DNA from 3 places in the Devosia sp. LjRoot16 genome. Region 1 is predicted to be linked to each of the others. Evidence: riboswitches for the same ligand, from Rfam matches in the RefSeq annotation. Region 1 holds a riboswitch; each other region holds the start of a gene.
What was found. A riboswitch is a leader RNA that binds a small molecule or an ion and turns the genes downstream of it on or off. The one in region 1 is predicted to bind cobalamin.
Positions count from the first base shown of each region.

Region 2: another riboswitch for cobalamin. It lies ahead of ACSQ23_RS02595 (CbtB domain-containing protein); the one in region 1 lies ahead of ACSQ23_RS17635 (ABC transporter ATP-binding protein).
Region 3: another riboswitch for cobalamin. It lies ahead of ACSQ23_RS25205 (ribonucleoside-diphosphate reductase subunit alpha); the one in region 1 lies ahead of ACSQ23_RS17635 (ABC transporter ATP-binding protein).

Region 1 is NZ_CAXUPH020000003.1:656,395-660,280, reverse strand. Features, by position in the region: gene ACSQ23_RS17645 (FecCD family ABC transporter permease) at 1-304, opposite strand, end outside; gene ACSQ23_RS17640 (ABC transporter substrate-binding protein) at 470-1,414, opposite strand; gene ACSQ23_RS17635 (ABC transporter ATP-binding protein) at 1,426-2,229, opposite strand; cobalamin riboswitch at 2,339-2,555, opposite strand; gene ACSQ23_RS17630 (LLM class flavin-dependent oxidoreductase) at 3,220-3,886, shown strand, end outside.
Region 2 is NZ_CAXUPH020000001.1:530,570-534,455, forward strand. Features, by position in the region: gene cobW (cobalamin biosynthesis protein CobW) at 1-971, opposite strand, end outside; gene ACSQ23_RS02590 (CbtA family protein) at 968-1,735, opposite strand; gene ACSQ23_RS02595 (CbtB domain-containing protein) at 1,767-1,949, opposite strand; cobalamin riboswitch at 1,986-2,205, opposite strand; gene ACSQ23_RS02600 (hypothetical protein) at 2,226-2,825, opposite strand; gene ACSQ23_RS02605 (MarR family winged helix-turn-helix transcriptional regulator) at 2,904-3,383, opposite strand; gene ACSQ23_RS02610 (FAD-dependent monooxygenase) at 3,451-3,886, shown strand, end outside.
Region 3 is NZ_CAXUPH020000006.1:244,851-248,736, reverse strand. Features, by position in the region: gene ACSQ23_RS25205 (ribonucleoside-diphosphate reductase subunit alpha) at 1-2,070, opposite strand, end outside; cobalamin riboswitch at 2,183-2,335, opposite strand; cobalamin riboswitch at 2,458-2,648, shown strand; gene metE (5-methyltetrahydropteroyltriglutamate--homocysteine S-methyltransferase) at 2,870-3,886, shown strand, end outside.

The DNA.
Region 1 (3,886 bases):
TCACCGATTGCAGCGCCGCGCCGACCAGCGCCAGGCTGGCGCCGACGGCGGCGCCGAGGATGACGCGGGGCAGGCGGACCTCCCAGACGATGTTGTCACGACCGGCCGACCAGCTGACCTCGACGCTGCCGGGGGCGAGATGGTGGGCGACGACCGACCACACGGTATCGAGCGGAATGGCGATGGCGCCGACGCTGACGGCGACCAGCGCGGTGACGAGGAGCAGCGCGGCGAGCGCCAGCACCAGCGCCGGGGTGGCGTGGACGAGGGCGTGGCGCGGGCCGGAGAGGTGGCGGTGGGACATGGGGGCTTGCTTGCTAACTTGGACCGCCGGCGCGGGCCGACCCCCACCCCTGTCCCCTCCCCCTCAAACAGGGGGAGGGAGACGCTGTCCTCGATATCTGTGGGAGGGTCTCCCTCCCCCTTGCGGGGAGGGGACAGGGGCGGGGTCAGCCCGCGCCGGCTTCGCCTACTCCGCGAACGCCGCCGCCAGGTGCTTGATCGCCGCGATGTTGCGCGGGCCCGGGGTGGCCTCGACATATTGAAGCGTAACGAAGCGGTTATGCCTTACCGCCGGAATGTCCTTGAAGGCCGGGTTGTTGCGCATGAAGTCGGCCTTCTGCTCGGCGGTGACTTCGCCGTAGTTGATGATGACGATGACGTCGGGGTTGCGCTCGATCACCGGCTCCCAGCCGATCTCGACCCAGCTCGAGTTCACGTCGTCCATGATGTTGGCGCCGCCGGCGGCTTCGATCAGTGCGGTGGGGATGGCGTAGCGGCCCGCAGTGAAGGGCTTTTCCTCGCCCGAGTCATAGATGAAGACCTTTGGCGGGGTGTCGCGCCTGGGTAGCGTCGCGGTGGAGGCGGCGAGCTCGGACTGGTAACCGGCAACCAGCGCTTCGGCGCGTTCGGAGACGCCGAAGATTTTTCCCAGATTGAGCAGGTCGACATAGAGGTCGTCGATCGCGGCCTTGGGCTTGTCCATGATGTGGATGCAGCTTTCGGTCAGCTCGTAGACCTTGATGCCGAAGGCACCGAGGGTCTCCGGGGTGATTTCGCCGCCGACCTTCATGCCGTAGTTCCAGCCGGCGAAATAGAAGTCGGCATCGGCGCCGAGCAGCACTTCCTTGGTGGGATAGTCAGGCGACAGCTCGGGCAGTTCGGCGACGCCGGCGCGCAGCGTTTCGTCGAGCGTCTTCCATTCCGACACTCCGGTATAGCCGGCCATCGAGCCGGTGAGGCCGAGGGCCAGCATCATTTCGGTGAGGTTGACGTCGTTGGAGACGGCGCGGCTCGGGGCGGCCTCAAAGGTAACGTCACGGTTACAGCTTTTGACGGTGACCGGGAAGCCGGAGGCGAAGGCGCTGGTCGCGGCGAGCGCGACAAGCGGGGCGGCGAGGAGGCTGAGGCGCATGGAATTCTCCCTTAGCGGCGCGGGTCGAGATGGAAGGAAAAGCGGGGGCGGCCGGTAGCCGGATGGCTGTCGATGGCGGTCTCGACGGCAAAGGTCTCCCGGATGGCCTGAGGCGTCAGCGTCTCCAGCGGCGGGCCGAGCGCCGCCTGCCGGCCATCGGCGATGACCAGCACGCGATCGGCATGGGCCGAGGCGAGCGCCAGGTCGTGCAGCGAGACGATGATGGTGGTGGGTAGCGCCGCCAGCAGCGCCAGCACCTCAAGCTGATGGCGGATATCGAGGTGGTTGGTGGGCTCGTCGAGGATCAGCAGATCCGGTTTCTGCACCAGGGCGCGGGCAAGCATGACGCGCTGCTTCTCGCCGCCAGAAAGCGAGGCAAAATCGCGGGCAGCCAGCGGCGCGAGGCCGAGCAGATCGAGGGCGGCTTCGACTGACGCGTAACCGCGCGGTGACCCATCATGCTGATGCGGGGTGAGGCCGAGCTCGATGATTTCGGCGACGCTGAGACCGAAATCCGAGGCCGGCTCCTGCAGCACGGTGGCGATGCGGCGGGCGGTGGCGCGGGGCGGCAGCGACCAGAGGTCGGCGCCATCGAGGCGGACCGTACCGGCGGTGGGGCGGTGGTAGCGGTAGAGGCAGCGCAGCAGGCTGGATTTGCCGGCACCGTTGGGGCCGACCAGCGCCAGCATCTCGCCGGGCGCGACGACAAAGCTCAGATCGCGGACGATCGGGACGCGATGCGACGGCCCCCAGCTCAGGCCTTCGACCGAGAGGGCGGCCGGGCTAGAGCCGACCAGGGATCGGGCAAGCTCCATGGGAGGCCTCCGCGCATAGGCGAGGGCTGACGGGCGAACCGATCAAAATGCGAGCTGCGATGCGTAGTCGTAGCGCCATCGACGTTCCCCTCGGCACACCCCGGCCGGGTTACAGTGAGCTGTCGAGGCAGGTCTCCTGGCTCGCGGGTCACAGCGCCTCCGAACCTTCCCAACCCGTCGGGTCAGTGGTGTCTACGGAAGAGCTCGCCGCTTACAGTTGCGGGGGCAGCCACGGTTTTGCGCCCTGATGGGTACGTCGCACCGTGTTCCCTTTTAATCCCCGTTGGCTTGGCGGCCGCCGAGGAACCTTGAACCGGCGCATAGAGCGTGGACTCGGTGGCGATGTCAATTGGCAGGGAGGTGGTCTCAGAGCATGGCGCTCCGGCGGTGCAGTGATCGCCTTCTCCCCTTGTGGGAGAAGGTGCCCGAAGGGCGGATGAGGGGTTCTCTCCGCGGGCTCCGTCGCTCGTCGCCTACGCTCCGATCGCGCTACACTTCGTTGCGCGGACCCCTCATCCGGCGCTGCGCGCCACCTTCTCCCACAAGGGGAGAAGGCAAGAGGGTGACCATCGCTGACATGCGTGCATTGGCACTGCCGGGAAGTGGCAATCCAAAAGGGATCGCGGACCCGACACCGTGCGGCGGGCCGGGTCCGCGTCGTGAGGGAGGGGAGGCGCCCCGCCTCACGGGCTATCGAGCGTCGCAGCTCGATGGGAGAAATGAACTGAGATGTGCCCCCTCAGTGCCACCGACTCGGCAGCTTAGGAGCAGTGCATCACAGCCCAGCTGACAGAGCGCTGAACGTCGGTTGCAGAAATGGTTCAGAAACCGCATCCGACCGTCCGTTCCCCGGCAAGGCGATTGTGCGGGCAAAAAAAGCTCACGAACCCAGCGATCGGCGCAAAGCCATCAGTCGACATTGTATATTGAATTAGTAGTCTAAAGTCTCATTGCCGAGCATGGAGCGCGGCACCGGGGACCGATGTCGAAATGACCACCGAGGACAGACAGCTCAAACTCGGCGCCTTCATTATGGCGACCGGGCATCATATCGCGGCGTGGCGGCACCCGGATTCGGACGCCGATGCCGGACACAGCATCGACCACTATCGCGGCCTCGCCGAGACGGCCGAGCGCGGCAAGTTCGACCTGGTGTTCGTTGCCGATAGTCCGGCCGGCTGGGATGGCGACAAGGACGCCGAGACGCGCAGCCGAGTCAGCCATTCGGCGCATTTCGAGCCGGTGACGCTGTGGTCGGCGCTGTCGCAGGTGACCGAGCGGATCGGCTTCGTCGCCACGGCGTCGACCACCTATGAGGATCCCTATCTCCTCGCCCGCAAATTCGCCTCGCTCGACCATATCTCGAAAGGCCGCGCCGCCTGGAATGTGGTGACGACCGGCGCCGACGTGTCGAAGAACTTCTCGATTGCTGGCCACCCGGCGCATGCCAACCGCTACGAGCGGGCCGAGGAAGTCGTCGATCTGGTGCTCGACCTGTGGGACTCCTACGAGGATGATGCACTGATCCGCGACAAACAGAGCGGGGTCTTTCTCGACCCTGACAAGGTCCACAAGGTCAATCACCACGGCAAGTTCTTCGATGTCGCCGGGCCGTTGAACGTCGCCCGTTCACCGCAGGGCCGGCCGGTGGTGGTGC
Region 2 (3,886 bases), on a different contig from region 1:
CGCGCTTCGCCCGGCTTCCACGGCCGGTCGAAATAGGCGGAGACGCGCGGGCCCACCGCCTGGATGGCGAGACGGGCCGGGGCGCCGGGGAGTGCGGCAAAACCCTTGAGACGGAGCACGTCGTGGGCGCGGATGGTCGCTTCGATGGTTTGGAGCAGGTGATCCTTGCTGGTGACGCCGTCGAGGGTGACGGAGAAGGAATCGAAGTCGTCGTGCTCATGGCCTTCGCCACCATGCTCGAGCTCGTGATGGCTCTCGCGTCCGGCAAGGTTGTCTTCCGTCGAGAGCCCCATGCCGAGCAGCGCCGCGACATCGACATGGCCGTTACGGGCGCGGACCACGCCGGTGCCCGGACGCATCTCGGCCTTGAGGTGGGCTTCGATGGTGTCGAGCTGGGCGTCGGTGACGAGGTCGGCCTTGTTGAGGATCACCATGTCGGCCGCGATCAGCTGATCCTCGAACAGCTCGCCGAGCGGCGTCTCGTGGTCGAGCATGGCGTCGGCGGAGCGGAGCGCGTCGACCGCCTGTTCGTCATTGGCGAAACGGCCTTCGCTGAGCGCCGCGGCGTCGGCGACAGTGACGACGCCGTCGATGGTCACTTCGGACCTGATCTCGGGCCAGTTGAAGGCGCGGATCAGCGGCTGCGGCAGCGCCAGGCCGGAGGTCTCGATGACGATGTGGTCGGGGCGATCCTCGCGTTCGAGCAGCGCCTGCATGGTGGGGATGAACTCGTCGGCGACGGTGCAGCAGATGCAGCCATTGCTCAGCTCGATCATGTCCTCTTCGCGGCAGGTCTCATCGCCGCAGCCGGCGAGGATTTCCTTGTCGACGCCGAGCTCGCCGAACTCGTTGATGATCAGCGCGATGCGCTTGCCCTTGGCATGGGCGAGCAGGTGCCGGACCAGGGTGGTCTTGCCGGCGCCGAGGAAGCCGGTGATGACGGTGACGGGGATCTTTTCGGTCGTGCTCATGCGTGGGCACCTTTCAGGGCGAAGGCGGAAGACCTGGCGAAGCGCTCGTTGAGCCAGCCGAACAGCGGGCCGACGATCAGCCAGAACAGCGCGCCGGTGGCGAGGGTCGCCGCGGCGAAGCTGGTCGCGAGATTGGCGGGTACGCCGGTGGTGTGTTCACCGACCAGTTGCGGCGCGCCGATGACGTGCGGCGCAAGGATCAACACGGCGGCAATGACGATGCCGGTCCAGTTGCGGAGCTTGGCGATGGCGAGGATGCCGGCGCCGGTGGCGAGCGCTGTGCCGACCCACCAGACCTGGCGGGCGACGAGATCGGCAGCGGGCATGCCGGGGAGTTCCGGCGGCAGGCCAAGGGCCGGGGCGAGCTGCAACGCGATGAAGCCACTGAGCCCCCAGATCACGCCATTGCGTGCGGTGATCTCGATGCCGGAAAGCACGGAGACGGCAGCCAGCACGAAGGCGAAGCCGATGCAGCCGAGGAGGTTGGCCAGCACGGTGTAGGCGATGCGCTCGGCGCCATCCTGCGGGGCCCAGGCGTCTTCGTCATGCTCGTGTGCCGGCGCGGCTTCGGCATGGGAATGCTCTGCGGTGCCGGCCTCGTGGCTGTGCTCGGCGACGGCCGGCACCTCGGGGGCGGCGTTCTCAAAAACCTCGGCGGCGAGGATCAGCGGCGCGACGCGCCATTGCTGCACGGCGCTCATGGCCAAGCCGGCTGCGAGTCCGGCAAGGACCGCAGCGAAAAAGATTCGCTGGAAGAGTTTCATCGATGTCTCGTGTGCTTAGAGCTGAGTCAGCTCAATGGCAGGGAAAGCCAAGCGCATGGCGCGTATCGTGCGCGCCATTGTGGACGGCCATGTCACTGGCAAAACCGACGCCGCCGACAAGGACGAAGCCGATAAACAAAGCCAGCACACCTGCGATGAGCCGCTGCGAGACCGAAAGACGGGCGATCGATGCCGTCTGGACCTGAGTATTCATATGCCTGCACCCTCCGTGCGGATGAAATGGGGGATGAACCCCGGTTGCACGCTGGCAGGTCTCCTGACTCGCGGGTCACCGTGGTCTCCGGCCTTCCCAACATCCCAAGGGATGTCAGTGGCATAGTCGGAGGCACTCGCCGCTTACAGTTGCGGGGGCAGCCACGGATTTGGTCCCTGATGGGTACGCCGCACCGTGTTCCCTTTTGATCCCCTCGCCCGAACGGGGTTGAGGAACCAACGTGGGGCTATCGTTACGCCGTGGGAGGGGGCGCGGTCAATCTTCCGCGGCAGCGGAATCGGGGTAGCCGACCGTGACGGTATCGACGCGCGCATCGACCTTTTCGAGCAGCGGCTCGCTCGACGAGATCTGCATATCGCCGGAGATGGCATCGACATTGGGGTCGGCCGGATAGTCGCCGACGGCAAAGCGGACGCTGACCGAGCAGCCACCCTCGGGCGGGGGGAGCTTGCCGCCCTCGAAGCTGGCGGCGCCACCATAATCCCAGAAGAAGCCGTAGAGCTGGAACGGCCCGCCATTCAGGGCTTCGACTTCCTTGACAGTCAGGCCCTGCTTGAGGCCACCCGGCGCCGTGTCACCCGGCGGCACGGTGAAGTAAGCGACGCGCTCGTGCTTTTCCTCGTCCCACCAGCCGAACTCGATGGTCTTGGCGGGATCGTTTGGGAAGATGGTGGTGGCGAGCACGGTAGAGCCCTCGGGGCCCGGGACATCGCCAGTCACCACATTATCCTTGCCGAAGGCTTCGATCAGCCGCGCCTCGGAACTGTCACCGGCGAACGGGCCCTCGCAGACGATGTCGGCAGCCAGGGCGGGCGCCGCCAGCAGCAACAGGGAAAACAGGACCAGCGCACGCATTGTCGACCTCCGTTGACCCGCCGAATCTAGCTGAGCCAGGTGAGTCTGGGCAGGCCTTACGGCGGAAGCTGGGCACGGTCACCGGCCCCACTGCAGTCGTTCGGTCATCTGGTTCTGGATCGCGAGGACCTCCTCGATCACCTCGGTGAGGAGGCGCAGCTCGGCGAGGCTGCGCTTGCCCAGCGCTTCGGCGCCAGCGATCGCCATCGGGGCGTAGGCCTTCTCGATCACCGCGGCAGTGGCCTCGGCGAGCTCCACCAGCACCTTGCGCCGGTCGTGCGGGTCGGGTTGACGGCGGACGAAGTTGCGCGCCTCGAGCCGGTCGATCAGCGAGGTGACAGCAGCCGGGGTGAGGCGGGTGGCACGGGCGATGGCGCTGGCGGTCTGCGGACCGCTGGTGAGGAAGCTGAGGCACAGCCGTTCGGCCGGGCCAAGCTGGAACATCGCTCCCACCTCCTCGTCATACCGCTGTGTCGCCTCCTGCCAGCGCACGATGAGCGTGCCGAGCCGCTGGACCAGCTCCGCCTTCGCGTCGCTTGACGAATTTACTTCGACCATCTAATTATATGCTCATCTAATAATACGACGGACGCATGATATGCGGCGTCGCGCAGGTGAGGCAAGAATGAAAGCACGCATCGGTATCGTTGGCGCCGGCTCCGCTGGGCTCGGCCTGGCCCTGGCACTGGTCAGGCGCGGCTTCGCACCCGTTGTCTTCGAGAAGCGCAGCGAGAAACAGGTGATCGACGAGGGGATTTTCCTGACGCTGGCGCCCAACGGCATGAACGCGCTGCGCGGCTTTGGCCTCGCGGCGGAGGCGCTGCGGCACGGGGTCGAAACGCGCGCCATTGTCCTCCACAACGAACACGGCAGGGCGCTCGGCACCGTCGACTATGCCCGCCATGCGGCACAGTTCGGCGCCCCTTCAGTGACGATCCGGCGCGGCGCGCTGGGCGAAATCCTGTTGGCCGCGGCGCGTGCAGCCGGAGTGCCGATCCAGTTCGAGACGCCGGTAAGCGCGGTCGCCAATCTCGAGACCGAGGTGGCGGCGACGACCGGTG
Region 3 (3,886 bases), on a different contig from region 1:
GGTGATGGCGTAGTAGCTGATCGCCTCCATCGAGCTGTCGGCGAACTCCACCGCGGCATCCGAGCCATAGGCGATGCCCTGCGCCTGCAGCGCGTCGGCAAAGCCCATGAGGCCGAGCCCGACCGGGCGGTGGCGGAGGTTGGAGCGGCGGGCTTCCGGGATGGTGTAGAAGTTGATGTCGACGACATTGTCGAGCATGCGCATGGCGATATCGACGGTGCGCTTGAGCCGCTCGAGGTCGAGCCCCCTGTCGCTGATATGGGCCAGGAGGTTGATCGAGCCGAGGTTGCAGACCGCCACCTCGTCCTTGCTCGTATTCAGCGTGATCTCGGTGCAGAGGTTGGACGAGTGCACCACCCCGACATGCTGCTGCGGCGAGCGGATGTTGCAGGGGTCCTTGAAGGTCACCCAGGGGTGGCCGGTCTCGAACAGCATGGTCAGCATCTTGCGCCACAGATCGAGCGCCCGGACCGTCCGGAACACCTTGATCTGGCCGGCCGCCGCTTTCGCTTCGTAAGCTTCGTAGGCCGCCTTGAAGGCGGGGCCATAGAGATCGTGCAGGTCCGGCGTCTCGTCGGGCGAGAACAGCGTCCAGTCGGCGCCGGCTTCGACGCGTTCCATGAACAGGTCCGGCACCCAGTTGGCGGTGTTCATGTCGTGCGTGCGGCGACGGTCGTCGCCGGTGTTCTTGCGCAAATCGAGGAACTCCTCGATGTCGACGTGCCAGGTCTCGAGATAGGCGCAGACCGCGCCCTTGCGCTTGCCGCCCTGGTTCACCGCGATGGCGGTGTCGTTGGCCACCTTGAGGAACGGCACCACCCCCTGGCTCTCGCCATTGGTGCCCTTGATATGGGCGCCGAGCCCGCGCACCGGGGTCCAGTCATTGCCAAGCCCGCCGGAATATTTGGCGAGCAGCGCGTTATCCTTCACGGCCTTGAAGATGCCGTCGAGATCGTCGGCGACGGTGGTGAGAAAGCAGCTCGAGAGCTGCGGGCGGAGCGTGCCCGAGTTGAACAGGGTCGGGGTCGAGGCCATGAAGTCGAAGCTCGACAGCAGGTTGTAGAATTCGATGGCGCGGGCTTCGCGGTCGATCTCGCGCACCGCGAGCCCCATGGCGACGCGCATGAAAAACGCCTGCGGCAGCTCGAACACCGTGCCGGCGGCATGGAGGAAATAGCGGTCGTAGAGCGTCTGCAGCCCCAGATACTGGAACTGCTGGTCGCGCTCGGGTCGGAGCGCCGCGGCGATGCGGGCGATGTCGAAGCGGCCGAGTTCGGGGTCGATCAGTTCGAGCCCGATGCCGCGTTCGAGATAGGCCGGGAAATACTCGGCATAGCGGCTCGCCATCTCGGCCTGCGTCGCCTGGTCGGGGCGCCCGGCGAGAAAGCTCAGCGCTTCACGGCGCAGCTTGTCGTTGAGCAGGCGCGCCGAGACATAGGCGTAATTGGGTTCGGTCTCGACCAGGGTGCGGGTGGCGAGGATCGGCGCCAGCGCCAGCTCCTCGGTCGAAATGCCGTCATAGAGGTTGCGGCGGGTCTCGGTGAGGATGGTCTCGGCGACCACGCCGTCGAGGCTGGCAGAGGCTTCGGCGATGACGGTGGCGAGGCGCGCTTCGTCGAGCGGCGCGCCATCGGCCATGCGGATCGCGGGGGACGCGGCGGGCGCCACCGCCTTGTCGGCGCGGGCCTTGGCATGCTCCTCGCGGTAGAGCACATAGGCGCGGGCGACCTTCTGGTGTTCGCCGCGCATCAGCGCCAGCTCGACCTGATCCTGCACATCCTCGATATGGAACACCCGGCCATCCTTGGCCCGGCGGACCAAAGCCGCCACCACTTCGCCGGTCAGCTGCTCGACGATCTCGTGCACCCGGCGTGAGGCGGCCGCCTTGTTGCCCTCGACCGCCAGGAACGCCTTGGTCAGCGCCACGGCAATCTTGCTCTGATCGAACGGTACTGTGCCGCCATTGCGCTTCAGCAGCGAGAAGCCCGGCGCATTGGCCGCGTGCGGCTCGGGAGAGGTGACGACGACCGGGCGGCCGGTGTCGGAATGGACGATCTCTAAGGTGGACATGTGCCTCAAGTAACCCCGTGAGTGGTAGCGGGGCTTTCCGAGGTCGCGAAACGGCGCGCAGGCGCATCTGGCCCAGGCGTTTTCGCGGCCAACCGGTGCACCCCGCCCGTGGACGAACTAACCTGTCGTGGCAGGTATCTGGCTGGCCGGCAGCGCCGGCTATCACAGTTGCGGGGGCAGCGCCGGACTGGAGCAATTGCCCGCACCGGCTTCCCTATTATCACCCGTCCTTGCGAACCGGGTGACCACGACACACTAGATGTAGTGTGCCTGTTCGGGATTCGCGTCAATGGGTTGCGACAGAATTCGCGCGGGCGGCCAGCTCGCTGTGATGGGCAGGATATAAAGAAATCTTTATATCCCGTTGACAGCGCCCCATCCCTGCGACAACCTCACCCCGTCCATGGTCCCCGCAAGGGGATAACAGGGAATCCGGTACGGGGTGGTCCCCAAGTCTGGAGCTGCCCCCGCAACTGTAGGCGTTGATGGGCGCTCAACGAGCCACTGGCGAGAAGCCGGGAAGGCGAGCGTTCAGGATCCCCGCGAGCCAGGAGACCTACCGTGGAAGTGATTGTGCACTTGCAGTCGATCGGGCGGATCGGCGAGAGGACCAGACCATGACGAACCATCGTCACCACTTCCGAATGCGTCGCTGAACCGGCGGCCTTTCGTTGTCGCGCTTTCGAACCGGAAAAGTCTCACAACTTTTCCTGAAAACGCTCCGGCGACCGGCTCCATCCTGATCAGCTTTTTTGCCCGCGCCTTTCGGCGCCGGGCTCGTTCACGCATCGGAAACCCCATGACCCGTTCAGCCAATCTCGGCTTTCCCCGTATCGGCCTCCATCGCGAATTGAAGAAATCCCTCGAAGCCTACTGGAAGGGGGCGATCGATGCAGGGGCCCTCGACGCCTCCGGCAAGGCGCTGCGCGCCCGCCATTGGCAGTTGCAGCGCGACGCCGGGATTGAGGTGATCCCGTCCAACGATTTCAGCTTTTACGACCACGTGCTCGACATGACCGCGACGCTCGGCGCCATCCCGCCGCGGTTCGAGAGCCTTGCCGACCCCACCGAGCGCTATTTCGCCATGGCGCGCGGTACCGCCGCGGCGCCGGCGATGGAGATGACCAAGTGGTTCGATACCAATTACCACTACATCGTGCCGGAGCTGCATCGCGGCCAGCAGTTCCGCCTCGCCTCGAACAAGGCGGTCGACGAGGTGCTCGAGGCGCGGGCGCTCGGCATCGAGACGCGGCCGGTGCTGGTCGGTCCGGTCACCTGGCTGAGCCTTGCGAAAGCCAAGGACGACGGGCTCGACCCGCTAACCCTGCTCGACGCCGTGCTGCCGGTTTATGCCGAACTGCTCGGCACGCTGAAGGCGATCGGCACGGACTGGGTGCAGATCGACGAGCCGATCCTGGCGCTCGACCTCAGCGCGGCGCAACGGGCGGCGCTCCGTCACGCCTATGAGGTGCTGCAGCCGGTGGCGCCGCGCATCATGCTCACCAGCTATTTCGGCGCGCTCGGCGACAATACCGAGCTCGCCGCCGGGCTGCGGGTGGCCGGGCTGCACATCGATCTCGTCCGTGCTCCGGAACAGCTCCCCGCGGTGCTGAAGGCGCTGCCGGCGGACAAGCTGCTGTCGGTCGGCGTCATCGATGGCCGCAATATCTGGCGGGCCGATCTCGACCGGCAGCTGGCGCTGGTCAACAAGGCGTGGGACAGCGTCGGCCCCGACCGCCTCGAAGTTGCCCCGTCCTGTTCGCTGCTGCACAGCCCGGTGGATCTCGAGGCAGAAACCGAGCTCGACCCTGAGCTC